DNA from 3 places in the Bradyrhizobium roseum genome. Region 1 is predicted to be linked to each of the others. Evidence: predicted binding sites of a transcription regulator. Region 1 holds the regulator's gene; each other region holds the start of a gene.

Region 1 (10,224 bases):
CGTTCTTCATGACGGCGGTGGTTCTGATAGCCGTCATGGTCGACCGCCGGGCGATCACGTTCCGCACGCTCGCGGTCGCGGCCCTGATCGTGCTGACGGCGGCGCCGGAAGCGCTGGTTCATCCGAGTTTTCAGATGTCGTTCGCCGCCACGCTGGGCCTGGTGGCGCTGGTGCAGATCGGCATGCCGCGCCTGTTCGCAACGGTGGATCATACCGCCACCGCCCGTGCGGCGCTGTGGGGCGGCCGCGAACTGACGATGCTGTTGCTGGCCTCGCTGGTGGCGGGGCTTGCGACCATGCCGTATGCGGCGTTTCACTTTCACCGGATTACGCCCTACGGCGTGCTGGCCAATCTCGCGGCGATGCCGGTGGTGTCGGCCGTCGTGATGCCGGCGGGCCTGCTCGGCCTCGCCGCGATGCCGTTCGGCTTCGATCGCCTGTTCTGGGCGATCATGGGCATCGGTATCGACTGGATGATCTTCGTGACGCAATGGGTCGCGGCCGTGCCCGGTGCGGTCGGCCGGGTGCCGGCGTTCGGCATCGGCCCGCTGATCGCGGCCAGTTTTGGCATCATCCTGCTCGGCCTGTTGCGCACGCCGCTGCGTTGGTCGGGCGCCGCGCTGGTGCTGGCGGCGGCGCTGTGGGCGGCGCGGACGCCGCAGCCGGATATCCTGATCTCCGCCGACGGCCGCCATGTCGGCGTGCGCGGCGGCGACGGCAGGCTGCATCTGATGCACGCCGTCAAAGGCTCGCGTGATTCGTTCCTGCTCAAGCAATGGCTGGCGGCAGACGCCGATGGGCGCGCGGCGGCGGACGCGTCGTTGACCGAGGGCGTTTCCTGCGACGATCTCGGCTGCGTGATGCAATCGGCCGGCGGTGGCCTCGTCGCGCAGGCCTACAAGCCCGAGGCGCTGGCGGACGATTGCGAGCGCGCGGCGCTGATCGTGACGCTGCGTCCGGCACCCGCGTCATGTGCAGCGTCGGTCATCGATGCCGACCGGCTGCGGCGGCAGGGTGCGATGGCGCTGCGGCGGGGGCCGGAGGGTTTTGTCGTCGAGGCGGCGAGGCCGAGAGGCATCGACCGCCCGTGGTCGCCGGCCGCGGCCGATGAAGGAGAGGCAGACGCCAGCGTGCTGGCGCCTCGCATCGTGCCGCCGCGCGCGGTCGATGCCACCCCGGCGGAAGCCGATCTGCAGGCGGATGAATAGGACATCGCGTTTTCAAGCGAAGCGGAGGCCGGGTCGCGTCAAGAAAACGCGTCAAACAAAACTAATGCTCGTCGATCGCGGGCGCTGACGGATGAGCCGGTATTTCAAACGCGCCCAGATGATATTCCTCGGGCGCATCGGGGGACGAGGGCAGGCCGACCAGTGTGAACGACGCCTCCGGGAATTTCTGCCAGACCGCGAGATCGTCGGCCGTGACGGTGAGCCAGCCGTAGCGGAACATGTACCGCCCCGGCTCGGTCACTCGTCCAGCCTTCTGCCATGTAACCTTGTTGACCACCGATTGCCTCTCGGCGACGCGTAACCTGGAAAACATACCACGACGATCCACCGGCCGGAACCGGCGGATCGGAAGTGGGGTTAACGCGCGACGGTGGATTCGGTTCGGGGCGTTCCAGTCAGCTTCGCCGTGCGGTCGCTCCCGGTCACCGGCAATTGCAGAACGGTCGCGCGCTGGCCGCGGCAGAGTTGTGTCACCAACACGCGGCTTCCGTCCGGAAATTCGATCGCGTCATGGTGACGCTCGGCCACTTCGGTTTCGATCTGATTGAATTTCCCGACCCGCCAGTCGGAGGTTCGGGTCCAGATCCAGCGGCTGTCGTATCTGACCTCCTCGGCGAACGCGAGTTCAGTGCCCGGAAGCATGCAGACCGCGACCGCCGGTTCGCTTTCCGATGCAAAGCCGCGGGTCGATGTACCGCGGAAGGTAGTGGTGATCAGCGTCTCGCCGACCTGGGCAGGCCGGCTCGCGACGGCATGCAGGCTGTAGTCACACATCGGATGGCTCCCTCGATTGAGATAGCAGACCCGTGTCTGGAACGAGGCACCGGCCTCTATCAGAGTGGACTTGGCACCGAGACTTTTCCTGCTTCGGGGCATTTCTGCGGCCGGTGCACCGCGTGCTGATCACAAACGCGATACGCAGCCGCGCAGCAAAAACCCCGGCCGAAGGACCGGGGCTGGATTTGCGTCGCGGTGATGCCGGCGAACGGCAGCTCAGTATTTGCGGTACAGCCCGATCAGCTTGCCCTGGATCCGGACCCGATTGGGCGGCAGGATGCGGACCTCGTAGGCGGCATTCGCCGGCTCCAGCGCGATCGAGGCGCCGCGGCGGCGGAAACGCTTGAGCGTGGCTTCTTCCTCGTCGATCAGCGCGACCACGATATCGCCGGTGTCGGCATTCTCGTTGCGCTGGATCAGCGCCATGTCGCCGTCGAGAATGCCGGCATCGACCATGGAATCGCCTCGCACTTCGAGCGCATAGTGTTCGCCGGAGCCGAGCATGTCGGGCGGCACGCTGATGGTGTGGCTGCGGGTCTGCAGCGCCTCGATCGGCGTACCGGCGGCGATCCGGCCCATGACGGGCACCGCGACCGGACGCTCACCATCGTCTGCTGCAGCCGGCGCGCTGACCGTGCGCTTGCCGAGCGTGCCTTCGATGACGCTCGGCGTGAAGCCGCGGCGGCTGCCGGCGGCGGCGGCCAGTTCGGGCAGCTTGATGACTTCGATGGCGCGGGCGCGGTTGGGCAGGCGGCGGATGAAGCCACGCTCCTCCAGCGCCGTGATGAGGCGGTGGATGCCGGATTTCGAACGCAGGTCGAGCGCGTCTTTCATCTCGTCGAAGGAGGGCGGAACGCCGGCTTCCTTCAGCCGTTCATTGATGAAACGCAGAAGTTCATATTGTTTGCGCGTAAGCATCGCGAGCAATCCCCCGGGGTTGGCGTCGTCTTAGAGTTCCGAATCGTCATGTCCCTCGCAGAAGTCCCCAACCCCTGACAACAGACACTAGCAGTCGAAACAAATCATGAACGGACACTATATGTTCGATATGTGTTCCGCAACCACTTAATTTCTGGTGAACGCGTTCTGCCTCCGTCTCAAGATGCCGGCGGGGCGTCAGTCCGGCAACCGCAGGAATTCGCAACGCGAGCCCTTTACGGCAGCCGGCGCGAGCGGCGCACGTATCACAAGTGCCCGTGCCGCAGCGAGATTCCCCAACAGCGACGAATCCTGGTGGGTCACGGCTACCGCAACCGGCACACCGTCGGCGCGCTCCTCGAGCCATGCGCGCAAGTAGTCCTCGCGCTGGTCGTTGGCCGCCAGGTCGCGGCCCAGCACGGCGCGTTCGCGCACGTGATGGATGGTGTCGCGGCCCAACAGGGCGCGAATCAGCGGCACCAGAAACAGAAAGCCGCAGACATAGGAGGAGACCGGATTGCCGGGCAGGCCGATCACCCGCATCGCACCCAGCCGACCGTGCATCATCGGTTTGCCGGGGCGCATCGCGATGCGCCAGAACGCCATGTCGGTGCCTTCGGCCTCCAGCGAGCGTTTAACGAGGTCGTGGTCGCCGACGGAAGCGCCACCCATGGTGATCAGGATATCGGCTTCGAGCTCGCGCGCGCGGCGGATGCCTTCCGCGGTGGCGGCCAAGGTATCGGCGGCAATGCCGAGATCGGCGACCTCGGCACCCTCAGCGCGCGCCAGGGCCCGCAACGCATAGCCGTTGGAATACACGATCTGGCCGGGACCGGGGCTCGTTCCCGGCATCACCAGTTCATCGCCGGTGCCGAGCACGGCGACTTTTGGCCGGCGGCGCACCGCCAGCTCCGGATAGTTCATGCCGGCGGCGAGCGACAGATCGCGGTCGGTGAGGCGGCGTCCGCGCTTGAGCAGCACGTCGCCCTCGCGGAAATCGACGCCGGCGGCGCGGATATGCCGTCCCGGGACCGCTGCTTCGGTGATGGTGATGTGGTCGCCGTCGACGGCGGTGTCTTCCTGGATGATGACGGCGTCTGCGCCGTCGGGGATCACGCCGCCGGTGAAGATGCGTACCGCTTCGCCCTTGCCGACCTTGCGCTCGAACGGCCGCCCGGCGGCGACTTCGCCGATCACTTTCAGCCGCGCGCTGGTGTCGGCGGCATCCGACGCACGCACCGCGTAGCCGTCCATCGCCGACATTGCCTGCGGCGGTTGGGTTCGCCGTGCCGCGACGTCGCGCGCCAGCACACGGTGATAGGCGGCCTCGAGCGCGATCATTTCTTCAGGCAACGGTTCAGCGCCGGCAAGGATCGCAGCAAGCGCATCGGCGACAGGCATCAGGGCCACGGGCACAACTCCTAGACTTCGAGTGCGGTCAGGGCCTGCGCCACGTCATCCATCGACGTCACGTGGACGGCACGAAGGCCGCGCGCCCGCGCACCTTCGATATTGGCGGCCGAGTCGTCGAAGAACAATATCCGCGACGCCGGTACGCCGATCGCCTTTACCACGTGATCATAGGCCTCCGCGTCGGGTTTGCGCAAACCGATGCTGGACGACAGGAATATCTCGCGGAAATGGCCGAGCACACCGGCATAGGTTTTGGAAAAGTGTGCGACATGGGCCGGATTGGTGTTGGAAAACGCGTAGAGCGGAAGCCGTTGCGCCGCATCTGCCAGCAGCGGCGCGATGCCCGGCATCTCGCCGGCGAAGATCGCGTTCCAGCCTTCGAGGAACTGCGCATCTGACAGGCCGATGCCGAGCGACCGGCGCAGGTCCGCGAAGAACGCCGCGTCGTCGATCCGGCCGGTCTCGTGATGCTTGAAGCTGTCGTTGACGACGAAACGGCTGGCCAGCTCGGCCGGCGCACAGCCGGCGTGTCCCGCCCATGTCGCCATCACGGAATCGAAATTGATGTCGAGTACGACCCGGCCGAGATCGAACAGCAGGACGTCGACGGAGGAGGGCGTGAGCGGCAAATTCATGGCAATCGTTTACAAAACCGGGCCGGCCCGATCAACGGCCGTGCCGGGATTTGCCTCAAAGCCCGATCCAGACGCTTAAGCCCGTCCGCAAGCTGTGCTAAGGCTGTCGCCGAACTTCAGGGAGTTGTCGCATGCAAGCCGTGGGTAAAGTTCTGGGCGCCATGGCCGTGATCGGGCTGTTGACCGGGTCGGCGCTGGCCCAACAGGGTCCGGCCAAGTACGGCGAGGAGGACAAGCCGAAGACGCCAGCGCAAATCTCGGCCGAGAGGGAGGCCGAGCGGGCCTACCGCCGGTCGCTCGGCAACATCCCGGAACAACAGAAAACGGACCCCTGGGGAACGGTGCGCAGCGACAGCGCGCCGAAAGCCGCCACCAAGACGCCGCCAGCCAAGCCGAAGGCGAAGTCCGCCGAAGGCGCCGCCAAGCAATAACAACAAGCAATAACAAGAAGACACGGCCCGGCGTGGTGCCGGGACAACGATGTCTCAGCTGAGGAAATGACCATGACGGAAATGCTGCTGTTCTCCCCGATGACAATCCGCGGCGTGACGCTGAAGAACCGCATCGTGGTGCCGCCGATGCATCAATATTCGGCGGTGAAGGGTTTTCCGACCGACTGGCATCTGATGAACGCCGGCAAGTTCGCCGCCGGCGGCGCCGGCCTCGTGGTGGTGGAATCGACCAAGGTGGAGCGGCGCGGCTGCGGCACGGTCGGCGATCTCGGCATCTGGGACGATGCCTTTGTCGAACCGCTCGGGCGGCTGGTCAAATTCATCAAGCAGCAGAATTCGGTCGCCGGCATCCAGCTCGGCCATTCCGGCCGCAAGGCGCGCGCGACCCGGCCGTGGGAGGGCGACCGCCCGCTGCAGCGGACGGCTGATATCGACGACTGGGATGCCTGGTCACCGGTCGCGCCGAGCGCGATTGCCCATAGCGAGAAATGGCCGGTGCCGAAGGCGCTGGAGCGGAGCGAAGTGAAAGATCTCGTGCAGTCCTGGGGCAACGCGGCGCGGCGCGCGCATGACGCCGGGTTCGAGGTGCTGGAACTGCACGGTGCGCACGGCTACCTCGTGCATCAGTTTCTCTCGGAACGATCAAATCAGCGCACCGACGAATATGGCGGCTCCGAAGCCAACCGCATGCGCTTTATCATCGAAGTCACCGAAGCCGTACGATCGCACTGGCCCGCCGACAAGCCGCTGTTCGTCCGCCTCTCGGTCGAGGACAATGCGGGGTGGGGACCGGATGAGAGCGCGCGGCTGGCGAAGATCCTCAAGCCGAAAGGCGTCGACGTCATCGACTGTTCGTCCGGCGGCATCACCGAAGTGGCGCCGATCCTGGGTAAGGAAATCAAATACAGCTATCAGGTGCCGCTGTCGGAATATGTCCGCCGGCATGCCGACATCATGACGATGGCGGTGGGCCTCATCATCCATGGCGACCAGGCCGAACAGATTTTGCGCGACGGCCAGGCCGACCTGATCGCGGTGGGCCGCGAAATCCTCAACAATCCCAACTGGCCGATGGATGCCGCGCTCAAGCTCGGCGTCGAGGGGCCGTTCCGCAACGTTCCGCCGCAATTCGGCTACTGGCTCGGCACCCGCGCCAAGCGCGGGTTTGGAACCAGGCCCTCGACCTGGCAGAACGGCCTGCAGGAAGCCGAATAGACCGTCAAATCCGTAGCTTCCGTCACCCGCCTGCGGGCAAGTGGCATACGGGTAACACCCGCGCGCCGACAGAGCCGCTCCGACATGGCCGTAGTGGTCCGGGTCGGCCGTGCCTTGATCCGACCAAAAAGCCGTTGTGAGTTGGCGGTATCGGGACAGGGGCGCCGATTCAGGGGAATCGCGGGCGTCCAAATATCAAGAACAAGGGACGCCCCATCATGCGCAGGAATTTTGCCTTTGTTCTCGGCACGGTGACGGGCGTGTGTCTGACTCTCGCCGTGACGGGATCGCCGGGGACCAATTGGGTGGCAGCGGCGAAGGCCGCGGCGCGTTCCGACGCCTATACCCAGCTCAACCTGTTCGGCAACGTGTTCGAGCGGATCAAGACGAGCTATGTCGAGAAGCCCGACGATTCCAAGCTGATGGAAGGCGCCATCAACGGCATGATCTCCGCGCTGGATCCTCATTCGCGCTACATGAATGAGAAGGGCTGGAGCGACATGCAGGAGACCACGCATGGCGAGTTCGGCGGGCTCGGCATCGAAGTCACGATGGAAGACGGCCTCGTCAAGGTGGTGACGCCGATCGACGATACGCCGGCGGCCAGGGCCGGCATGCTGTCGGGCGACGTGATCACCCAGATCGACGACGAGCAGATCCAGGGCATGACCCTGGAGCAGGCGGTAGGCCGGATGAAGGGTCCCGCCAACAGCAAGATCCGCCTGAAGGTCGCGCGCAAGGGCGCTGCAGCGCCGATCGAAGTTGCCATCGTGCGCGAGATCATCCGGGTGCGGCCGGTCCGCCACCGCACCGACGGCGGCGACATCGGCTATATCAGGATTTCCCGCTTCAACGAGCAGACCACCGACGGCCTGAAGAAGGCCATCGCCACCATCAACAAGGAGATACCCTCCGACAAGCTCGCCGGCTATGTCGTCGACCTCCGCAACAATCCCGGCGGATTGCTCGACCAGGCTGTTTCCATATCGGGCGCCTTCATGTCGCGGGGCGAGGTGGTTTCGACCCGCGGCCGTACGCCCGAGGAAACCCAGCGTTTCACCGCGCGCGGCGGCGACATCACCAAGGGCAAGCCGCTGGTGGTGCTGATCAACGGCGGCTCGGCGTCGGCGTCCGAGATCGTGGCCGGCGCGCTGCGCGACCACAAGCGCGCCACGCTGATCGGCACGCGCACCTTCGGCAAGGGCTCGGTGCAGACCATCATCCCGCTCGGCTCAGGCAACGGCGCGCTGGCGCTGACCACGGCGCGCTACTTCACCCCGTCCGGCCGCTCGATCCAGGCCCAGGGCATCGCGCCCGACCTTGAGGTGCTGCAGGAGGTGCCGGACGAACTGAAGGGCCGCACCGATCTGAAAGGCGAAGCCTCGATGCGCGGCCACCTTGCCGCCGAGGGCGCCGAGCAGGCCGGCTCGCAGGCCTGGGTTCCGCCGAACGAGAAGGACGACAAGGCGCTGACCGCCGCGTTCAATTTGCTGCGCGGCGTCACGGTCAACGCAAACGGGCCGACCATGGCGAAGAGGGCGGTGCCGAACTAGGCGATCTGCACGGCGAAAGCCTGCCACAGCGTCGCGAGCCAACGGGTCGCGCGAATCCGCGCCCGATGACGGGCTTTGCGAAGCATCCATCACGCCTGTGACCACAGACGCAGAGATGGATTGCTTGGCGCTTCGCTCCTCGCAATGACGGAACTCGGGTGCGGTCGGACACGCGCGCGGGGCCCCAACCACAAAATCTGCAAAACAACCCCATGCAAAGTAGGATGGGTGTCCTTTTTTGAAACTCCGTCTCCGGGTCGGCCGTAGCTCGAGCGCAAGGCCTTTACCAGGCCGGTTCTCGCCGCCTGCGCGTTCAAACGGAGTGATCATGTCGAGACATTGGACTTTGCTGCCCCTGATCCTGTTCCTCGGTTCGACCGGAACGCTGCAGGCACAAGCGCTCGATTCTCCCGATGTCGTCTATATCGACGGACAACCCTGCAGCCGCGCGTGCCAGGCCTATATGGACTGGTCCTATCGGGCGCAGTCGGCGCGGCGTCACGAGGAGCGCGCGCTCATCGTCGCGGTTCCGCCCCAGGCCGAATTTGAGCGGGTCGAACCCGTGGCCCGCCCTCGCGCGGCAAAGCATGCTGCCCCCGTTGCTCGCAGCGCGCCGTCGGCCGGCAAGACAGCATCGAACGGCAACTTGTCCGGCGCCCAGACGTCGAACAGCAAGAAGATCGCCGCGCCCAACGCGGCCCGTCCGGCGCCCAACGCAATGCCGCCGGCCATGGCGGCCGCAATGCCGGCAAAGCCTCCCGAAGGGACCACCGCTTCCATTGAAAAGCCGGAGCCCAAGGTGGAGAGTGCCAACCCGCCGGCGACGCTCGAAGTTGCCGCCGCGCCTGCTGCGCCGCCTCCCGCCACGGCAGCCAACAAGGCCAGGGAGATCGCAAAGGCCGCGACCGCACCGCTGGATGATCCCGACAATCTGGTCGCGCTCGTGCTGGCGGGCCCCGACATCAGTTCATTGTCCGACCTGAACAACAAGAACATCGCGATCACCGAAAAACAGTCCGCCTCGAGCGGGCGCGTCAGCGCGGCGCTGATGGCGGCAGGTGCCGCCGAAGTCCAGTTCAGCGAAGCCAAGGCCAGTGCGATCGATCGGCTGATCAACGGTGAAGTGCCGGCCGCCGTCGTGCTGGCCCCGCGCGAAGTCGCCAACCTGTTTCCCGAGGTCGATGGGTTCAGGACGTTTCGGCTGCCGCTGAAGGCGAGGATGTAGCGGAGAGAGGGCGGGTGAGCGCTGCGATATCGGGGCGTCCGAATATCGCTGCGCTCACATGGACTATGGCCGTCACAAAAATCGTCGTGTCTCACCGACGGGGGGCCAGTCCGGCACGGGCACCGCCATCCCCACATGCGTTTGGCTTTTCGGTCATAGACCGATCGTCCTCTTGATCAATCAGTGCACGCGGTGTGGCAGCACGAAGGTTCCGTCCGCCTTCAGTTCAAAAGGTTCGACAGCGACGACCGCGCTCGGGTTGAGGGGCCCATAAATGTGCGGGTAAAGCTCTCCATTGCCAGCATCCTCGTACCGGACAGGTGAAGTCACGCGTCCCGGATCGATGGCGAGCAACAGAAGTCCGCGTTGGCCCCGAAATAGATGACTGGCCACCTCAATGAGTTGATCGGAAGTCGAGCAATGGATGAATCCCGCGCTTTCCAACGACGGACAACGATATTCGCTCTCCTTCGCCTTGGTCCATACGGCGGGAACACAGATGTGATAAATAAGCGAGTGTCGCAACTTGGTCTCCTACGCCCGAGGCTACGGCCGGGCATGCACTGTTGCAGTGGCCCGACGCATGACTGTTCGCGGATGGCACGTGTTTCCGGACAGCCCGCGTCGGGCCCGGCCATAACGGGTCACCCCGAAATGGCCGATCGAAATGCGCGTGGCTTATGGCAAGGCTGTATAGAGGACATCCGCCGCAAGATGGCGGGGCTGCTCCGGCCCGGTGCGTTCGACTGTCAACCTGTTGCCGGGTTGATCGGGCGCAGGCTCCGTCGGATGCCGCAAGAAGGGCAA
Region 2 (10,224 bases), 3.3 Mb from region 1:
TCGGCAGGTCGATGCCGCGCGCTGCGACGTCGGTCGCCACGCAGACGCGGGCGCGACCATCACGCAACGCCTGCAGTGCCAATGTCCGTTCGTTCTGGGTCAGTTCGCCCGACAGCGCCACCACCGAGAAGCCGCGCTCCAAGAGCGTCGCCTGCAGATGCCGGACGGCGTCGCGGGTATTGCAGAATACCAGCGTGCCCGGTGATTCGTAATAACGCAGCAGATTGACCACGGCGTGCTCGACATCGCCGGCCGTGATCCGGATCGCGCGATATTCGATGTCGGCATGGCCGCCCTCGTCGCCCGCGACTTCGACACGAAAGGCATGCTGTTGATATTCCTTCGCCAATGCGACGATGCCCCGCGGCAGGGTCGCCGAGAACAGCAGCGTGCGGCGATCCTCCGGCGTGGCCTTCAGGATGAATTCCATGTCCTCGCGAAAGCCGAGGTCGAGCATCTCGTCGGCTTCGTCGAGCACGATCGCCTTCAATTCAGAAACATCGAGCCGGCCGCGCCGCAGATGGTCGCAGAGCCGCCCCGGCGTGCCGACCACGATATGGGCGCCGGCGGCGAGTTCGCGCTGCTCGCGGCGCGGATCCATGCCGCCGACGCAGGAGACCACGCGGGCATCGGCATATTGATAGAGCCAGGCGAGTTCGCGATGCACCTGAAGCGCCAGTTCGCGCGTCGGCGCGACGATCAGCGCCAGCGGCGCGGCGGCGCGCTCGAACCGTTCGGCGCCGTCGAGCAGGTTGTTCGCCAGCGCCAGGCCATAGGCGACCGTCTTGCCTGAGCCGGTCTGCGCCGATACCAGCAGGTCGCGGCCGGCGGCATCGTCGGCGAGCACGGCGGTCTGGACCTGTGTCAGACGATCGAAGTTGCGTTCCGCCAAAGCTCGGGCGAGCGGCGGATGGGTGGGCAATAATGTCACGAGATATCAGACCTCAGGTTGGCTCTATCAGCCGGAAATGTTGAATACCGCCTCGAACCGAAATGGCTCGAGGCTTGCGCGTTTCACAAAGCGCAGCCATGCGGCCTGACCGATTTCACTGAGGTTGCGGGTGCTTTAGGCGAAAACCAGCCCGGACGCCATCCATTCTTTGCAGGTCAGGCGATCACTTCTGCGACGGTTAACGCTTCAGGCGGAATGGAGCGACGCTGGGAATCCGGGAATGATCGGTTACACTGCCCATTTGAGGCGTTTTACGCCTGTTTTGACTTCAGCTGCGCCATTGATGGGGACACGTGACCGCGTTCAAGACCATTCGCGCCCGGGCCGAAAAGCGCAAGGGCGGGCCCAAAGCGCTCGCCAAGCTACTACCGGCCAGGCCCGACCCGAAGGCGCTCGCCCGGCTCGGCGACGACCGGATTCTCGCCGAAATGACCAAGCGGGTGTTTTCGGCGGGGTTCGCCTGGAGCGTGATCGAGAACAAATGGCCGGGTTTCGAAAAGGCATTTCTCGGCTTCAAGCCGGGACCGCTTTCGCTGAAGCCGGACGAGTTCTGGGACGACCTGATGAAGGACACGCGCATCGTCCGCAACGGCGCCAAGATCATGTCGGTGCGCGCCAATGCAAGTTTTGTCCGCGACATCGCCAAAGAACACGGCAGCTTCGGAAAATTCCTCGCCGACTGGCCCTCGTCCGACGAGGCCGGGTTGCTCGAACTGCTGGCCAAGCGCGGCAGCCGGCTCGGCGGCAACACCGGTCAGATGATGCTGCGCTTCATCGGCTGGGACGGCTTTGTCACGTCACGGGACGTTGTCTTTTGTCTGCGGGATGCCGGACTCGATATCGCGGAGACCGTCACCTCCAAGCGCGACCTCGCCAAGGTGCAGGCGCAGTTCAACGCGTGGGCCGAGGAAAGCGGCCTGCCCTACGTGCAGATTTCGCGGATCTGCGCGCTGTCGATCGGCGAGAATTACGCGGCCGAGAAGCTGGCGAGCATGGTCGGCGCGGAGGAATAGCTTCAGATCACGAAGAAGCCATGCGTGCCATCGCGGCGGAGTTGTTCGACGAGGCCGTATTCCCAGTCGAGATAGGCCTGCATCGCGCTTTCCTTGACGTCGGTGCCCTCATAGGGACGGCGATAGCGGTGCGATGGATCGGGCTTTGGGATCACAAGCGGCGGACCGATCTCGAGCTTGCCGTCATAGCGGCCTTCGAGCACATAGACCTCCCATCCCATCTGTGCGAGCCACGACGCGGTCATGTCAGCGCGTACGCGCAGATTGTCCGTGAGTATGATTCGCGCGCCGCGCACCGGGGCCGCCATGTCGATCTCCTGCACCAGTTGCCCGCCGGGATAATGGCGGAAGCCGGCGAGATGACCGGCGGTGAATTCCTCCTCCGAACGCACGTCGAAGAGATAAAGCGTGCGGCCGGTCTGCGCCCGCAACCCCGCCATCTCGGCCGCGCCGATGTGCCGTACGCCGGCGCGATAGGCGACATCGCGCGCATTGGCTTCGCCCCCTGCGATGGCACCGATCTCGCCGCGCTTGCTGGAGCCGTGATCGAGCGTCTGCTTGGCCAGCGTCCAGCCGATGGTGCCGTTGCGCAGCGCCCGCACCCGGTTGGTGACGCCGGCATTGATCAGCGACTGGGTGCCGATGATCGATCGGGTGCGGCCGGCGCAGTTGACGATGATGGTGGTGCCGGGATCCGGCGCAGCGCGGCCCGCGCGCAGCACCAGTTCCGCGCCCGGCACGCTGATCGAGCCTGGAATGTTCATGGTCGCATATTCGTCGAACCGGCGGACGTCGAGGATCTGAATGTTCGCGCCCTCGGCGATCAGCGCTCCGACTTCCTCGGCTGCCAGAGACGGCGTGTGGCGGCGGTGCTCCACCAGTTCGCCAAAGGCTTTTGCATATGAATTGACGTCCTGGAACAGTTCATAGCCCGCCTGTTTCCAGCCCTGCAGCCCGCCGTCAAGCTGGCGGACGTTGGTGTAACCCGAGGCTTTCAAGCGATCCGCCGCCACGGCCACCAGACCTTCGCCGTCATCATAAAGAACGATCGGCGCGTCCTTGCGCGGCAGCCGCGCTTCGGCTTCCAGCCCGATCCTGTCGGCCGCCATGTTGGCGGCGAACAGCGGATGGCCGGTGGCAAACGCGGCCTCGTGCCTGACATCGAGCAGCGCGATTTCCTCGCGCAGCAAAAGCGCCGTGCGGATTTCGGACGGGGTGACGGACGGCAAGGTCATGTATCGGGAATTCCAGGCGTGGATGGTATCTCCATGATTAGCAGCATCGGCTGCGCCCCGTCACGCCCGCCAGCGCATTAACTCTCATGTCATGGGAGCATTGACTAATCGCGCGGGCTGGCCCGAAACCGCATATGATGCCCGCCGAATGAGTATTTAGGCCCCGATGGACCTCAAACAATTGCGCACCTTCCGCGCTGTAGCCGAGCTCGGCAGCCTCAGCAAGGCGGCGGACCGGCTGCGTGCCGCCCAGCCGGCGCTGAGCCGGCACATCAAGCTGCTTGAGCACGAGTTGCGCGTCGAGCTGTTCGTGCGCAACGGCCGCGGCATGCTCCTGACCAGCGCCGGACGGATGCTGCTCGACCGTACCACCGGGTTGATCCGCCAGATCGAGCAGGTCAGCGACGACCTCAAATCGGCGAACGGCAATCCGTCGGGCCGCGTCATCCTCGGACTGGTGCCGACGGTGAGCGCGGTACTGTCCGGACGGTTCGCCCGCCGCGTCATCAACGAACTTCCCGACGTCTCGCTGCGTATCGTCGAGAGTTATGGCGGGCATCTGGTCGAGTGGCTGCATCGCGGCGAAATGGATCTAGCGATCATCTATGGTCCCGCGGTGGATCTGCATCTTCAGGTCCAGTCGATCGGCCGCGAGGATATCGTTGCCGTCGGGCCGCCGGGGTCGGGGCTCAGCAAGCGCAAACAGGTCGACCTGAAATGGCTGGTGAAGCAGAGGCTGATCCTGCCCAGCATCTCGCACGGCCTGCGGGCGCTGCTGGAAAAGGCGCTGGCGCGCGAGAAGCTGAAGCTCGATGCCATGATCGAGGTCGATTCCTATCGCGCGCAGATCAGCCTGATGGAGGAAGGGCTCGGCTACACGCTGCTGCCGCCGTCCGCCATCCGCACGGAAGTGGCGGCGAAACGGCTGGAGATGGCGGCCGTCAGCCCCTCCGTGTCGCGCGAACTGATCCTGGCTTCGCCGATCGCCCATCCGCCGTCGATCGCAACGACGACGATTGCGACGCTGATCGTATCCGAGATTCAGCAGCTCTCAAAGGAAGGCTTCTGGAAGATCAACATGACGGAGTAGCGCTGCACTCTCTCGTCGTCATGGCCAGGCCTGTCCCGGCCACCCCACGCTTTGCTTGCGCGAGGTTCACCTTGAGACGTCATGCCCGGGACAAGCCCGGGCATGACGTCGTGCAGGTGGCACACCTCAATTAAACAGCGATTCGTCCCCGAGCACCGATTGCCGGAACCGCGACGTCAGGATGACGCCGTCTGCCGGCGGCATCACGAACGGGAGCGCTTCGGGATTGATCTTGATCTGGGCGAACGCCGTTCCGCGCCCCTCATGGGCGAGTTCGCGCAACTCGGTGACTTCGGCCATGGTGCGGACGATGCGCGAGGTGCGGATGCCGCAGGCGGTGGCGATCGCCGCAAGGTCGACGCCGGAAGCCGTCGGCGTCTTCTGCATGCCAGTCTCGCCGAAGCGCTCGTTGTCGAGCACGGCGATGGTGAGGTTCTTCGGCGCCTCCACCGCGATCGGTGCCAGCGAACCGACATTCATCAGCAGCTCGCCGTCGCCAGTGATGACCAGCACCTTGCGCTTCGGCTGCGCCAGCGCCAGGCCGAGCCCGATCATCGACGCGCCGCCCATCGCGCCCCATAGCGGGAAATTGTTGGCATGATCGCCGGCGGCCGAGACGTCCCAGTTCGGCGCGCCGAGGCCGGCAATGACGAGCAAGTCGGCACGGTCGCGAACCAGTTCGTTGACGACGTCGCGGCGGTTCAGCAGTGCGTTCGGGTTGGCGGTCATTTGCGGGCAAGCTCCTTGAAGTTCTTGGCACCGAGGACGCGCTGTCCGAGCAGGACCGCGACCGGCTTCCAGGTGTTGAAGGCGAGGTGCGCCGCGCCCTGCACGGTGGAGGCGACCAAATCAGGATCGTCCACCTTGTTCACGATCACGCCCATGGCTTCCAGCGAGGGGCGCGTGCCCTGCCCCATCGGGATCTGCCATGGATTGAACTCGCCCCAATCGCCGCGCATGGTGACGATCATCAGCAGCGGCATGTGGCAGATCACCGGTAGCGACAGCATGTTGATGCAGTTGCCGACGCCGCTCGACTGCAGCAGCAGCACGCCGCGCTCGCCGCCGAGCCACGCGCCCGCCAGCATCGCCACCCCCTCTTCTTCCGTCGTCAGGGTAACGACGCGCGTCTCAGGGTCGGCCTCGAAGGAACGGATCAGGCGGCTGTGACCGGCGTCCGGCACCATGGCGACCTGGCGAATGCCGGCGTCCTTGAGCACGCGATAGATTTCATCCGGCCATGTCGGCAGCGGGGCCTGCGCCGCGCTCCCCGCTTTTGCTGCTTCCGCCATCGGGCTCCGTTTCCTCTGCGATTCCAGGTTCGATTGACGCGAACCATAGATCGCCGCAGGGGGTTGAGGAATTTGAATGTGAGCATGGCTTGTATCGCGAAATTGAAAGGCTTGGTGCACCACGCTCCTCCATTTCGTTGAGGTGCGGGCGCACGCTTGCGCCGCGTGCGTTGCCGCATTCATTGAGGACGACGCGAAGCAGTGACAGCTGGTTGGATGGCCGACGCAACCAGAAAAGATTCTGACAACCTCAACGCGAATTGTTCTTGATTTGTTCCATTTTGTCAGGCAGGCTGAACAAGCTCATTCAGGAGTTTTTCGATGGACCGCGTTCAACCTGGTTACGTTCAGCTCGTTCTTCATGACAACGAGGACACCCCGCAGGATTATGTCATCGGCCTGCTCCGCTCGGTATTCGGTCAATCGCCGACCGACGCCTTCGAGGTGATGGTCACCATCGAAAAGCGCGGCAAAGCAGTTTGCGGCACGTATCCGCGCGCCGTCGCTGAGGCGCTGTTGCAGGCGGCATTGGAACGAATCAGGGCATCGGGCCATCAGCTGGCGATGACCGCCCAAGCCGGCGATGACCTCGGCAATGATCGCTGCAAGCTGTGCGGCAATTTCTCCGAACATCCGCTTCGTTTGGTACGCAAGACGGCGCTGGTTTGCGACGACTGTATGCTGGCGACCGCGGAAGAACTCGGCGTCATCAAGGAAACAAGGCGATTCGACTTTGCTTGTACCGCCATTGAGTGGCATTTCGCCGGCTTCTCCCCGGATGATTTGATTTCAGCGTCGCGTCAGTTTCCCGGACACATGCGCGCCGACGTTCAGACTGCGGTCGACCAATTGTTCTCTGGTCAGCGCGGCAGGTTTTTCGGCATTCAGGAGTATCACCGCTACGATACCCTCACCTTTGCCGCGCTGACGAGGCCCGGACACAGCGCGCATGCCATCGCGCCGGCGCAATACCATGATGTGGAGGTGGGTGACGCCGAGCCGGTCAAATGCCTCGACAATGGACTTTGGCTTTCTGACGCCGGGGACTTGCGATATGCCGTCGTGCTCTCCGCTCATCGCGAACATGGAGAGGAAGCGGGTGTTCGGATCGAGATCGCGGTGCCCTCCGGAGAGACAGGCGCAGAGTTCGTGAGACTCTGCTTCGCGGCCATCGAGGACGCGGTCAACGCCGCGAACTGCTACCGGGGCAAGGTCCTGTCATTCGATGGCGGCGCCAACTATCGTGGCAGATCGCGCGGCCTGATGGTGCACAGGCTGCCGCCCGTCGAACGCGCCAACGTGATCCTGCCCGAGACGGCACTGAAACTGCTCGACCACAACATTCTCAACTTTGTGGAGCGCCGCGCACAGCTGCGCCTGCTCGGTCAGTCGACCCGCAAGGGAATCCTGCTCTACGGACCGCCCGGCACCGGAAAGACACACACCATTCGCTACCTCGCCAGCAGCTTGCCCGGCCACACGACATTGATCATCACGGCTGCGCAGGTCGCCCTGCTCGGAGCCTATATCAACCTTGCTCGCTTGTTGCAGCCGGCCATGGTGGTGATCGAGGATGTCGACCTCATCGCACGGGATCGCGAGAGGATGGGACCGTGCGAAGAATCCATGCTCAACAAGCTTCTCAACGAGATGGACGGGTTGAAGGAAGATGCCGACATCCTGTTTGTCCTCACGACCAACCGGCCCGAACAACTCGAAGGCGCACTGGCTAACCGGCCCGGCCGGATCGATCAGGCGATCGAGATTCCGTTGCCCGATGATGCCGGCCGACGCAAGCTGGTTCAGCTCTACGGCAAGGGTCTGCGGCTCGACGAAGCCCTGATTGACGAAGCCGTCCGGCGAACCCGGGGCGTCAGCGCCGCCTTCATCAAGGAATTGATGCGGCGTACCGCGCAGGCCGCCATCGGCCGGGATGGCGGCACGGCCATCACGTCAGCCGATATCGGTGAAGCGCTCGATGACATGCTGTTCGCGAGCGGCAAGCTCAATGTCAAATTGCTCGGAGGGGCACTCGAAATGGCGCAGGCGGCAGCCGCGGTGTGACAGGTTCGATGCGCATTGGCGGGCCGAAAGGATATTACTTCGGCTTGGAATCCGGCGGGCAGTTCGGGTCGACCTTCAGCGGCTTGCCGCCGCTCTGCACGGTCGGCGCAGCCGAGTTGGATCCGCCCGCCTCGGGCAGTATAGCGCTCTTCTCGACGGACATTGAATTGGCGGTCTTTTCCTCGCCTCTTCCCGTTGTCGCAGCTGACGACGTGGTGCAAGCCGTCTCGGGCTTGGCGTCCGAGGCGCCGGTGGTCTGGGCGGCCGCGGCGCTCATGCCCAGCAGCCCGGCGACGATCAATACCGCGACCCGCGTCATCATATTCTCCGGCCTAAATGGATTACCCGGACCAAACGTCCGGCCCCAGCGATGGTTCCGGAACGACCATCGCGGCATTGCGACAACCCGCCGTCACGCCGTATGTTGCGGCATCCAGGGAGCCCTTGATGACCATCGATCTCACCCGACGCACGCTGCTCCACCTCGCCGGCGTCTCATCGCTGACCGCGGCAGCTGTTGCCGCAGCGCGGGCCGAGGGCACGGCGGGCGGCGGGCCGACCTTTGCCAACCGGACGCCGATGCGGGTCGGCATGGTGACGTTGCGCGTGCGCAACCTCGATCTCGTCGCCGATTACTATCGCGACGTGATCGGCCTCACCGTGATGGCACGCTCCATGATGGGCGCGCTGCTCGGCGCGGGCGGCGTGCGGCTGTTGAACCTGCAGCGGCGGGAAAGCGCGCCGCGCGAGACACGCAACGCCGCGGGGCTCTATCACACCGCGTTTCTGATGCCGACGCGAAAAGACCTCGCGCGCTGGCTGGTGCACGCCGCCGCCAACAAGGTTCGGCTATCCGGCTTCGCCGATCACCTCGTCAGCGAATCCGTCTATCTCGACGATCCCGAAGGCAACGGGATTGAAGTCTATGCCGACCGCGCCCCCGATACCTGGAAATGGGACGGCGGCTCGGTCGCGATGGCAACCGACCAGCTCGACATCGATGGCCTGCTGGCGCTGACGGATACGCGCGCACCCAATTATGCCAAGGCGCCCGACGATCTCAGGATCGGCCACATGCACCTGCGCGTCGGCGACCTCGAACAGGCCGAGCGCTTCTACGGCGGCGCCATCGGCCTGGATCCAACCCGCAAGCGCAGCGGCGCTGCGTTCCTGTCTTCGGGCCGCTATCACCATCACCTCGGCATCAACGTCTGGCAAAGCGCCGGCGCCGGCCCGCGCGACAGTACCTCCATGGGCCTGGCGTGGTTTTCGCTGGAGATCGCGGCGGAAGACATTCTGCAGGCGCAGACGCAGCGCCTGCGGCAGGCGGGCGCGCCCGTCACCGCCATCGAGAACGGCATCGAAACCTCGGACCCTTGGGGCACCCAGGTGCGTCTTGTCAGTGTCTGACGCTTCGGACAGGCGTCGATGGGCGGCGCAGCCGGTTCGGATTGTCCCTGCCGGCAAGCCGGAAATGGGAGCTGCCTTCGCCCGAGACCTTGAACCTTATTTCTTCTTGCCGGTACCCAAGGTCGGCTGCCAGCCGCCGGCCTTCTGGCTCGGCGCCGCGGCAATGACCTTGATCTTCTCCTTCTTGGGCTTCTTGGTTTCCCGATTGCCTTTTTGCTCGCCTTTGGCCATGTCGATCTCCCTGGATTGCTGGTGTGCCGGAACTGAATGCTACTGGTCGGTATAAGTCATCGATCAAAGACGAGGCGGGTCGAGATCGTACCTGACCTTGAAAGTCGTGATCAGATCGAGCGTGCGGGTACGATAGAAATTGTCGGCCTCCGAGACCGGCCGGCTGATGCTCGCGCTCCATCCGTAAGCATCGTCGAACACAAACATCGTCATCCCCAAAGGCCAGGGACCATGGAGGCTCCTCGCCTGCTCGACAATCATGTCTTGGAGTTCCTCGGCGGTCTTGGCGGCTCTGATGTTCATGGTTTGCCTCCGCAACCTGTTGAAGGCGAGCGGCTTGCAAACCCCGTCACCAATAGACGCTGTCGAGAACGCGGTGATGACTGACCCTAGGCTCGCGTCGCGGGAATAGCGAGCGCTAAAACGCGGTGGAGACACGCGCACCGGCTGCCGCACTCGCCTTTGCTCTTCACCAACCCGCATCGCGATTGCGGAAGCATCGCTGACGCAATCCCGTCACGACCAATGCGGCGCATCTCAATCGAAGCCCGATGGCAGCTCTCCCTTGCGGAAAATGACCGTCGGCTCGTCATCGTAGTCACCCATCTCCGCATCGCCGGTGGATGAAAAGGCAACGACGCCGAGCTTGCTCAAGGCCAGCCGCTCCGCGGTCCGAAGGGCGCCGGTTGCCGTCTTGCAGGCAATCGGCGCGTCGGCCTTCAGGCTTCCGCCCCGCCCGGCGTTGAATGCCTGCACGAAATAGCTTGTTTCGCGAGCCATGGTGATCTCCCTTGAGAATACACGCAGCACCGCATCTCTGGATTCAGGACATCGACCGCATCAATTCTGAGATCTGCATTGTCGCAAAGTTGGAGTACGTGTCCGACACGGCATAAGGCAGGATGAGCTGATCATTGTGCGCCATCGCTCCGCAGGT
Region 3 (10,224 bases), 2.8 Mb from region 1:
GGCAGGATGCTACCAACAGCTTGTCGGCGATCGGATCGAGCATCCGGCCGAAGGCCGATTGCTGGTCCCAGATTCGTGCATAATAGCCATCGAGATAGTCGGTGACTGCCGCGGCGAGAAAGACTGCCAGCGCCACCCAGCGCAGCCACAGTGGGCCATCCATGATGGATTGCCAATAGATGCAGCCGACCACCACCGGAATGGCGGCGATGCGCGCGTAGGTCAGGATATTCGGCAGGGACAGACTCTTGGTTTGTCCCCTGGTGGTCGCAATGTTCATCCGTCTTACCAATACCGCTGGAGCGTGAAGGTCAACCGTGCGGGCCTAATTCATCTGTCGCAGGAGACGCCCATGTGAAACCCGCACTCCATTTAACCCGGCTGTGCATGGAAAAACTCGAAAATCTTGCGGGCACTCTCGGCGCTGACGCCGGGAACCTTGCCAAGGTCCGCAATCGATGCCCGTTCGATCTCCTTCAGCGTTCCAAAATGATGCAGCAAGGCACGTTTCCGTGACGGGCCGATGCCCGGAATTTCCTGCAGGCCCGCCTCCCGGATGTCCTTTTTCCGCAGCTTGCGGTGCGAGCCGATCACGAAGCGGTGCGCCTCGTCGCGCAGCCGCTGGATGAAATACAGCACCGGGTCGCGCGGCTCCAGCTTGATCGCCTCACGGTCCGGCATGAACAGCGTCTCCCGCCCGGCATCGCGTTCCGGGCCTTTTGCCACGGCCATCAGCGAGACCCGGGCAAGTCCGAGGCCCTCGAAAATCTCCCGCACGGCATTGAGCTGGCCGCGGCCGCCGTCGATGATGACGAGATCGGGCCATTGTGGAAATGAATCATCGTCGGCCTTGGCCGTTGCAGCGTCGCCCTCCGGCGGCTTCAACAGCCGCTTGAAGCGCCGTTCCAGGACTTCGCGCATCATCGCGTAGTCGTCGCCGGGCGTCAGTCCCTCGGACTTGATGTTGAACTTGCGGTACTGGTTCTTGATGAAGCCGTCCGGTCCGGCCACGATCATTGCGCCGACGGCATTGGTGCCCTGGATGTGGCTGTTGTCATAGACCTCTATGCGCTTCGGCACCTGCGGCAGCCCGAGCGTGGTCGCCATGCCCTGCAGCAGCCGGCTTTGGGTCGCGGTATCGCTGAGCTTGCGGCCGAGCGCCTCGCGCGCATTGGTCAGGGCGTGGGCGATCAGTTCCTTCTTCTCACCGCGCTTCGGTGTCGAGACTTCCACCTTGAAGCCGGCCTTGACCGAGAGTGCGTCCGCCAGCAGCGCGCTTTCCTCGATCTCGTGCGACAGCAGGATCAGCTTCGGCGGCGGCTTGTCGTCGTAGAATTGCGCGAGGAATGCGCCCAGCACCTCCTCCGGCGTGAACGATTTCTCGGCCTTCGGGAAATAGGCCCGGTTTCCCCAGTTCTGGCCGGTGCGGAAGAAGAACACTTCCACGCAGGAATAGCCGCCCTCCTGATGGATCGCGAACACGTCGGCTTCTTCCACGGTGCGCGGGTTGATGCCTTGCTGCGACTGGATCGCCGACAGTGCGGCGAGGCGATCGCGATACAGCGCCGCGGTCTCGAATTCGAGCTCGGTGGACGCCTTCTCCATCTCACCGGCGAGCAACTGCTTCACGGCATGGCTGCGGCCGGACAGAAAGTCGCTCGCCTCGCGCACCAGCTCGCCGTAGCCGGGGAAGTCGATTTCGCGCGTGCAGGGGCCGGAGCAACGGCGGATCTGATAGAGCAGGCAGGGCCGGGTGCGGCTTTCGAAAAAGCCGTCGGTGCAGGAGCGGATCAGGAAGGCGCGCTGCAGCGCCGTGATGGTGCGGTTGACGGCGCCGGCGTTTGCGAACGGTCCGAAATAACGCCCGGGTCGCGATTGCGCGCCGCGATGTTTGAGGATCTGCGGCGCCCAATGGTCGCCCGTGATCAGAATGTAGGGGAACGACTTGTCGTCGCGCAGCTGCACATTGAAGCGCGGCCGCAACTGCTTGATCAGATTGGCTTCCAGCAGCAGCGCTTCGGTCTCTGTCGTCGTGGAGATGATCTCCACCGTCACGGTCGCGGCGATCATCCGCAGGATGCGCGCCGGCAGCGGCGCGTTGACGCGCGCGTAGGACGAGAGCCGCTTGCGTACGTTTTTGGCCTTGCCGACATACAGCACGTCGCTGGCGGCATTGAGCATGCGGTAGACGCCGGGCGAGGTCGGCGCCAGCCGCACCGCGTTCTCGATGGCGGCGTGTCCGACCGCCAGCGTGCCTTCGGCCATCGCCTCAGCCGCTTCATCGCCGGCATCTTCAGCCGTTTCCGGCAGCCGCGCCTCGTCGTCCTCCTCGGCGACTGTCGTCGCGGGGTCGACGTCGGCGGCGGTCAGTTCCTGCGGCGGAAGATCCGGCTGAGAACCCCGCCGCGCCTTGCGCGGGGGCTCCGGTCGGTCGGTCGAATCGTGATCCATGGGCCTAAATTAAGCGCTGAGGGGCGGCATCGCCAGCGCTCGCGTCGAACCTGCGAATGCGTCGGTAACCCATTGTTAAGAATGATGAGCGGGCGGTAACCCGGCTTAACAAGCCTTTAACTTAAAACTCTCGATAAATCTTACACGAAAAGCATGGAGTTCCGTAACCACGCCGGTGTCTTGCCTGGCCTGGTTCGCGGCGGTTGCGTGGAGTTGCGTGATGAAAAGGTCTGTATTTGGCGCACTGGCGCTGACCGCCGCTTGCTGGACTATGCCCGCAGGGGCGGCCGACTTCTACGGATCGCGCGCACCCTATACCGTCAACCAGCCGCTCAACGCCTATAGCTGGGCCGGTCCCTATCTCGGCGGCAACCTCGGCTATGCCTGGGGTTCGGTCGCCAACAATCCGACCAAGCCGTCCGGCTTCGTCGGCGGTGTCCAGGCCGGCTACAACTGGCAGAACGGCGGCTTTGTGTTCGGTCTCGAAGGCGACATTCAGGCCACCGGCGCCGAGGAAACCTTTGCGCCTTGGAAATTCTCCAACCCCTGGTTCGGTACGGTCCGCGGCCGCGCCGGCTATGCCTTCAACAACATCATGTTCTTCGGCACCGGCGGTCTTGCTTTCGGCGAATTGCGCGCCACCACCTTCGGCCTGTCGGAATCCCACACCAATGCGGGCTGGACGCTCGGTGCCGGCGCCGAGATGGGTTTTGCCCCGAACTGGAGCGCCAAGATCGAATACCTCTATGTCGATCTGGCCAACAGCAACTTCGTCATTACAGGCGCGTCAAATGGCTATCGGTTCGGTGTGGTTCGCGCCGGCGTGAATTATCGGTTCTGAGAACAAAGAAACGGCCTTCTATCGACTCCCGGCGGCCGCAAGCCGCCGGGATTTTTTTGTCTGCAGGCTGGGTCAGCCGTGCGCGCGTCGCATGGCGCAACGCTCTGGGTGGCCATGCCGTGCCCAGCGAAACATTCGAAGCCAAATCAGTCCGCGTCCAAGCAAGCGGCGTTTACGATGAAATCATCAGGTTGACCGCCTTGGGGCCTTTGCCCTTCTTGTCCGGTTCGACCTCGAACGTAATGCGCTGTCCTTCCGCCAGATCCTTCAGTCCGGCCCGCTCGACGGCGGTGATGTGAACGAACACATCGCGGCCGCCATCATCGGGCTTGATGAAGCCGTAGCCGCGTTCTCCATTGAAGAACTTGACTGTTCCAGTCATGGCCATCGGGAAACTCCTCCCCCGTATTGCTCCGCCGCTACGCGCAATTCGCGTAACCGCCGACCGGACATTCGCTGCCGGAAGCTGTGGCCACCTGAGCCGGCCGGAATCACGTCCCCGACCGACCTGGATTTTATTTCGGCCTTGATCACTCCGCCGCAACCATTCGCGGAAGCGGAACGTAAAGCCAGTCCCAACGGTCTGAGCATAATACGGGTTTGCGCGAATTGCCTATATGGCGAATAGCACTTTTCGCGTGACCGGCGGGGTCTTCAGGGCTTGGGCGTCTCCAGCCTGAACCTGCCGGCGCCGCCCTGGCCGAGCGGCTTTTCGAGTTCGGGCAGGATGGTTTTCAACTCGGCCGCCAGCGTCCATGGCGGGTTGACGATCAAAAGCCCCGTGGAGGTGAGGGGCCCGCCGGCCGCCTGCGGTGCGACGCTGAATTCGAGCCGCAGGCACTTGCCGGGCGGCTTGCTGGCGCCGGCTGCGGCCGCGACGAGCCGTGCGAGGGTATCGGTGGCGCGGCGGCTTTTCACTGGATACCAGATCAGATAGCTGCCGGTCGGCCATTTCGCGTAGGCCTCGGCGAAGCCGTCGGCGAGCGTTTCGAACTCGTCTTTTTGCTCGAACGAGGGATCGATCAGCACCAGGCCGCGCCGTTCGTTGGGCGGCACGAAGGCCGGCAACGCCGTCCAGCCGTCGAGATCGACCACCCGCGCCTGGGCGTCGCGGCGCAGCGCGTCGATCAGCTGCCGGCGGGCATTTGGCTCGATCTCGCAAGCCGTGAGGCGGTCCTGCGGTCGCAGCAGCGCCCGGGCGATCAGGGGCGATCCGGGATAGGCCTCGAGCTTGCCCGGTGCGTTGAACGCCCGGACGATATCCAGATAAGGGGTCAGCAGCGGCAGCGCGCTTTCCGAAAACCGCGCCTGCATGACCCGTGCGATACCGGTGAGCCATTCGCCGCCGCGGCGCGCTTCATCGCTGGTCAGATCGTAGCGGCCGGCGCCGGCATGGGTGTCGATGACGCGAAACGGCGCCGGCTTCTCCTGGAGGTAGGTCAGCATCCGCACCAGCACGATGTGCTTGATGACGTCGGCAAAGCCGCCGGCGTGGAAGGCGTGTCGGTAGTTCATTGTTAAGCAGTTACGACATTGCGGCGCGAAAAGTAACCCGTGTCGTTAAAGCCGCGCGCGGCGGGACGACGTGTCCGTAACGGAAGTCAGTAGATTGCCGGAGGCCGTCGATCGCTAGCCTTAACCGATCATTTCGGTCTCGAGCGTATTCTCCGGTTCCGTCCAGAACAGACGAGGGAAGTTGCTTATGAGTACGATTGCAGCCGCCTATTTGTCCTATACGGCCTTTTCGATTTCCCAAACCAGCACCGCCGCGGCGGATGCAGGTACCAGCAAGGGCGTTGCCGCAAGCACCGCATCGTCACTCTCGTCTTCATCGGTGTCCGTGTCGGTCACCAACGTCACCATCTCTCACCGAGCCAAGCAGCTGTACGCCCGGGCATCGGCGGAACGGCCCGTGGTCGATCGGCTGCAGGCACAGATCGACGCCCTTCTTGCCGACAGGTCGGGCGCGCGCCGCGGCCGTGAGGCCGGAGCGTCCGCCAGCCTGGACTTCTTCAAGATCATCGGTGGTAGCGGGGACGACATCATCAGGACCGGTGCTAGGCCGGTCGCGATCGAAGCCGGCGCCGGTAACGATCTGATCGACACATACGGCCAGGCCGTTGTCTCCGCCGGCGCGGGTGATGATACTGTGAGCACCTATGGTCATTCGACCGTCGAAGGCGGCGATGGCAACGATCTCATCAATACCTACGACCATGCCAGCGTTTCGGGCGGCAACGGAAACGACAAGATCGCCACCTATGGTGACTCCGTCCTGTACGGGGGCGCAGGCGACGACGTTCTCAGCGCCTATGCCAATTCGCTTCTGAGCGGGGGTGCGGGCGACGACAAGCTCAGCGCCTACGACAATGCCACGCTCGACGGTGGCGACGGCGACGACAGCCTCAGCGCCTATGACAACGCCAGCCTGACCGGCGGCGCCGGCAATGACCTCATCGAAGCCTACAACCATGCCGATGTCGATGCCGGCTCCGGCAATGACGTCGTCAGAACCTACTCATATGCAACGGTGTCGGCCGGCGATGGCAATGACCGGGTGGCGACCGATGATCATTCCGTTGTCGACGCCGGCGCCGGCGACGATGCGATCCAGGTCCGCAGTTCTTCCACGGTGACCGGTGGCGCCGGTAACGACAGCATCAGCGTCACGGGCGAAGGCACCACGGTCCATTTCGCCAATGGTGACGGCAACGACGTCATTGACGTCAATGGCCACAATGTCGATCTCGCGATCAGCGGCTATTCGCTGAACGACGTCGTCCTCACGCAGCAGAATGGCCAGGCCGTCGTGAACTTCAAAGGCTCCGGCGATTCACTGACGTTCGATCTCGGCGGTGCTGGGTCGGTACGACTCAGCTTCGCTGGCGGCAGCGTGGATATCAAGGCCTGACAGGCTTTGGCGGAGATAAGGCCCGGCCATCCACGTGCCCTGCAGACGACGATAAGGCCGTGGATGACCGGGACCGCAGATGCCCGAAGGCTGTCTGCGTAGAACAGGCCGCCACGCATCGGCATGGCGGAAGGGAAATTCAGCCGCCTCGCACCGGCGGCATCACCACCTCGTCGCGGCGGCAGGCGCGGCGGTCGGTTTCCTCGCAGGCGCGGAATTGCATGTCCTTGCTCATGCAGATCCGCACCTCGCTGAGGCGGCGGCTGGGGCACATCACTGAAATCGCCGAACGGCTGAGTCCCGGGTTGATCTTGATGAAGGCCTCTTCGAGATCGTCCGGCGCGATGGTCTTCTGCGTCGCCAATTGCAGAAATTCCTCCGGGATCTTCACCGCGGCGCGCGCCTTGCGGACGCTCTCGAAATAGGCCCGCGCGCCGAGGCCGGAACAGGTGCCGTGCTTGTCCCACTCGTTGAAGATCAGCCCGGGCGCCGGCATCAGGTCCAGCATCGAAGTCATGATGTTGCGGTCGAGCCGCGGCGACGGGCGCTGGCAATATTCAGGAAAGCCGCGCTCATATTGCGGCCACAGCCCGTGGACCACGAACGAGTAGGGCCGTTCGCACTGCACCTGCGCGCGCCCGCTGTTGCCGCGCTCGGCCGCCGCCTCGCAGAACGAGGGCGACCAGGACAGGGCAAGGACGTAAAAATCGAACTCGCCCGGCGCGTTCTGCCGGCGGTCCTGCGCCCGCGCCATGTCGGCGAACACGACAAAAAGCGCCAGGGAAATCACAATCCGCGAAATAACGAGGAATCGATACATTGGACGGCCCTCTACCCGACTACCGGTAGCCTAGCAGAGAACAGGAACATTTCAAGAACAAAATTCGACTGGCCGCCGGAAATCAGGGCTTCGCAGCCCGGCAGCCGGGGCCGTAGGCCCAGTTGCGGTCGAGCCCGGCCACGCACCAATCGACGCCCTGTCCAAAACCGGCGAACCCGCCATCCTCGACGATCGAGAAGTGCACCGCGCGCATCTTGCCGTCGCTCAGCATCACGTCACCGCTGCAATAGCGGCGCGGGATGTTGTCGGACTGCCAGGGTCGGAACGCGGTCTCACGGACCCGTCCGAAGCCGGTGATGACGAGCGACGAATTCCAGAACTTGCCTTCCTTTTCCTGGAACTGCGAAGCGATCGTCGGCAGTGCCCGCTCGCATTCGCCGACGCGACCGTCATATTTCGGGCCGAACAGCCCGAAATTGAGCTCCAGCGGGTTGGCGGCCTGCGCGGCGGGGCTGCAGGCCAGCACGGCGAAAGCTGCCGCCATCAGGCCGAATGATCGCAAGAATGTGAATGGGTTGCGCATGGGGAATCCGCCGGTAAGCCAACGCGCGAGACGGTGCCGCGAAGCCCTGATGAGGTCAAGTGCAGCACGGCAACACCTGACGGCCAACTCCGCCTCGTGCTTCAACCATTCTTTTCACGGCCATCGGCGCACACTATGGTGAGGGTTGAGCGAAACGGAGTCTGCGATGCGAAAAATTATGGCGGCGTGTCTGGTCGCGATGTCCCTGGTCGTGATGGCGGGTGCGCCAGCGCAGGCGTTCTGGCTCGATATCGACACCGTACCGCCGGTCAAGGGCAATGACACCGGCGGGATCATCGCCTATCCGCTCGCGATGCAGGCCGATGCCCGCCAGATCGCCGTCGACCACTGCGCCCGCTATGGCAAGGTGGTGAAGTTCCTCGGCGTGCAGGCAAATTATGGCGGCTACGTCTCCTTTGCCTGCCGCTGGGTGCCCTATGGCGCCGCCGAGCGGCCGCTGCGCGCGCTGTATTGAGCGCTGCCGGCCCTGATTTTCCGAGCTGACATGTTTTTGCCACGCGAGGCGTGTGTTCACGTCGCGCGAGGATATGTCATTGAAGATTTAGCGGGAGCCCGCCCATGAGACGATTTTTTGTTTGGTCCCTTTCTGCCGCCGGCCTGCTGGCCCCGCTCAGCGCCGGCGCGGTGGAACTGCCGGTACGCAAGGCCGGGCTCTGGGAGATGAAGGTGCAGAGCGCGGGCGCGTCGAAGCCCGAGATGACGATGCAGCAATGCACCGACGAGACCACCGACAAGGACATGAGCACGTCGTTCTCGCCGATGGCCAAGGAGATCTGCTCCAAGCAGGACATCCAGAAGACCGCGACCGGCTATGTCAGCGATTCCGTCTGCGGCGTCGCCGGGATGACGATCAAGTCGCGTGCCGAGATCATCGGCGATTTCAATTCGGCCTACACGGTGAAGTCGACCTCGCACAGCGAAGGCGGCATGGCCGGCACCGGGCGCGACAACGCGACGACGATTGAAGCGAAGTGGCTCGGCGCCTGCAAGGGTGACCAGAAGGCCGGCGACATCATGATGCCCGGCGGCATGAAGATAAACATCAAGGACATGGACAAGCTGAAGGCGCTGATCCCGAAGGCGGCGAAGTAGGGCGCTGCAGGCGCCCGAATGCAAAATATCGAAAACAACCCCATGCACAGTAGGATTGGAACGGCGCGTAGCGGTCCCGCGGTGTCTTCAACCTCGCCCCGCTCTTGCGGGGAGAGGTCGGCGCATAGCGCCGGGTGAGGGGAGGCTCCGCGTACTCACGTCTATCGAATTTGCTGAGGCAGCCCCTCACCCCGACCCTCTCCCCGTGAAGAACGGGGAGAGGGGGGCTACACCGGCACCCTGACCGCTGCCCGCAGGCCGCCCATCGGGCTGTCGCTCAGCGTGATGTCGCCGCCGTGCGAGCGGGCGATGTCGCGGGCGATGGCGAGCCCCAGGCCGGTGCCGCCTTCGTCCTGGTTGCGGGCGTCGTCGAGCCGCAGGAACGGCTTGAACACTTCCTCGCGCATGTCGGCGGGAATGCCCGGCCCGTCGTCGTCGATCGTGACGGTCAGATAGCGGTGATCGCGGTGGCCGGTGATGGCGACCGTTTTCGCATAACGCGCGGCGTTGGTGACGAGGTTGGCGATGCAGCGCTTGAACGCGGCCGGCTTCACCGTCACCACAGGCAGGCCGTGGAAGGTCACCGTCGCGACATGGCCATGGCGTTCCGCATCGCTGCGCAATTCCTCCAGCGCCATCGCCATGTCGGTCGGCTGCGCGACCTCGCCGCTGTCGCCGCGCGCAAACGCGAGATAGGCCTCCAGCATGCCGGACATCTCGTCGACATCCTTGCGCATGCCGTCGACCTCGGGACTGTCGCCGATCAGTGCGAGTTCGAGCTTGAAGCGGGTCAGGATGGTGCGCAGATCGTGGCTGACGCCGGCCAGCATGGCGGTGCGCTGTTCGATCGAGCGCTCGACGCGGGCCTTCATCTCCAGAAATGCCTGCGCCGCGCGACGCACCTCGCGCGCGCCGCGTGGGCGAAAATTCGGCTCCTCGCGGCCCTTGCCGAAACTTTCGGCGGCGTCCGCCAGCCGCAGGATCGGCTTGATCTGGTTGCGCAGGAACAATACCGCGACGATCAGCAGGATCGAGGAGGTGCCGAGCATCCAGAAGATGAAGATCTCCGATTGCGACGCGTAGGCCCGGCTTCGCTGCGCGAACACCCGCATCACGGCATCGTCGAGCTGGATGCGGATCTCGACCAGGTTGGACTTGCCGACGGTGTCGATCCAGAACGGACGGCTGACCTGGCGGCTGATCTGCCCGGAGAGCGACTGGTCGAGCAGTGAGAAGAACGGCTTTGGTCCCGGCGAGGGCATGTCGCCCGGCGGAAGGAAATCGATCACGAGCCCAAGCCGCTGCTGCGCGATGCGCTTGAGTTGCGTGCGATCCTTGTCCTGCGGAAAGGTCTTGTAGATGTCGATCAGGCCCGCGATATCCGCTACCACGGCGGCCGACAGATGCCGTGTCACCGTGTTCCAGTGCCGCTCCATGAACACGAAGGCGACCACCGTCTGCAGCATCACCATCGGCACGATCATGATCAAGAGCGCGCGGGCGTAGAGGCCGGTCGGCATCCAGCCCTTGAACGCGTTGCCCAT

The links. The regulator LexA, encoded in region 1, represses DNA repair genes until DNA is damaged. The targets are predictions, from matches to a motif close to TGTTCNNNNTGTGTTCNG.
Region 2: the regulator LexA is predicted to act here: its motif matches at 5,844-5,861, upstream of QUH67_RS32300 (ATP-dependent Clp protease adaptor ClpS).
Region 3: the regulator LexA is predicted to act here: its motif matches at 7,066-7,083, upstream of QUH67_RS29935 (ribonuclease T2).

The regions. Positions count from the first base shown of each region.
Region 1 covers NZ_CP129212.1:3,501,170-3,511,393, forward strand. The annotation lists gene QUH67_RS16770 (ComEC/Rec2 family competence protein) at 1-1,208, shown strand, start outside; gene QUH67_RS16775 (hypothetical protein) at 1,270-1,542, opposite strand; gene QUH67_RS16780 (hypothetical protein) at 1,587-2,003, opposite strand; gene lexA (transcriptional repressor LexA) at 2,223-2,924, opposite strand; gene QUH67_RS16790 (molybdopterin molybdotransferase MoeA) at 3,123-4,334, opposite strand; gene QUH67_RS16795 (HAD-IA family hydrolase) at 4,346-4,972, opposite strand; gene QUH67_RS16800 (hypothetical protein) at 5,104-5,403, shown strand; gene QUH67_RS16805 (NADH:flavin oxidoreductase/NADH oxidase) at 5,476-6,639, shown strand; gene QUH67_RS16810 (S41 family peptidase) at 6,858-8,192, shown strand; gene QUH67_RS16815 (hypothetical protein) at 8,521-9,417, shown strand; gene QUH67_RS16820 (DUF952 domain-containing protein) at 9,598-9,942, opposite strand.
Region 2 covers NZ_CP129212.1:6,818,815-6,829,038, forward strand. The annotation lists gene QUH67_RS32270 (DEAD/DEAH box helicase) at 1-931, opposite strand, end outside; gene QUH67_RS32275 (DNA-3-methyladenine glycosylase I) at 1,246-1,965, shown strand; gene QUH67_RS32280 (rhodanese-like domain-containing protein) at 1,968-3,200, opposite strand; gene QUH67_RS32285 (LysR family transcriptional regulator) at 3,367-4,290, shown strand; gene QUH67_RS32290 (thiamine pyrophosphate-dependent enzyme) at 4,417-5,019, opposite strand; gene QUH67_RS32295 (thiamine pyrophosphate-binding protein) at 5,016-5,582, opposite strand; gene QUH67_RS32300 (ATP-dependent Clp protease adaptor ClpS) at 5,904-7,646, shown strand; gene QUH67_RS32305 (hypothetical protein) at 7,681-7,965, opposite strand; gene QUH67_RS32310 (VOC family protein) at 8,094-9,056, shown strand; gene QUH67_RS32315 (hypothetical protein) at 9,153-9,287, opposite strand; gene QUH67_RS32320 (hypothetical protein) at 9,351-9,590, opposite strand; gene QUH67_RS32325 (hypothetical protein) at 9,825-10,067, opposite strand; gene QUH67_RS32330 (glycoside hydrolase family 130 protein) at 10,111-10,224, opposite strand, start outside.
Region 3 covers NZ_CP129212.1:6,318,506-6,328,729, reverse strand. The annotation lists gene pgsA (CDP-diacylglycerol--glycerol-3-phosphate 3-phosphatidyltransferase) at 1-280, opposite strand, end outside; gene uvrC (excinuclease ABC subunit UvrC) at 373-2,451, opposite strand; gene QUH67_RS29955 (outer membrane protein) at 2,672-3,292, shown strand; gene QUH67_RS29950 (cold-shock protein) at 3,465-3,680, opposite strand; gene QUH67_RS29945 (23S rRNA (adenine(2030)-N(6))-methyltransferase RlmJ) at 3,947-4,807, opposite strand; gene QUH67_RS29940 (calcium-binding protein) at 5,019-6,203, shown strand; gene QUH67_RS29935 (ribonuclease T2) at 6,343-6,957, opposite strand; gene QUH67_RS29930 (hypothetical protein) at 7,106-7,528, opposite strand; gene QUH67_RS29925 (hypothetical protein) at 7,734-8,042, shown strand; gene QUH67_RS29920 (DUF3617 domain-containing protein) at 8,147-8,680, shown strand; gene QUH67_RS29915 (ATP-binding protein) at 8,908-10,224, opposite strand, start outside.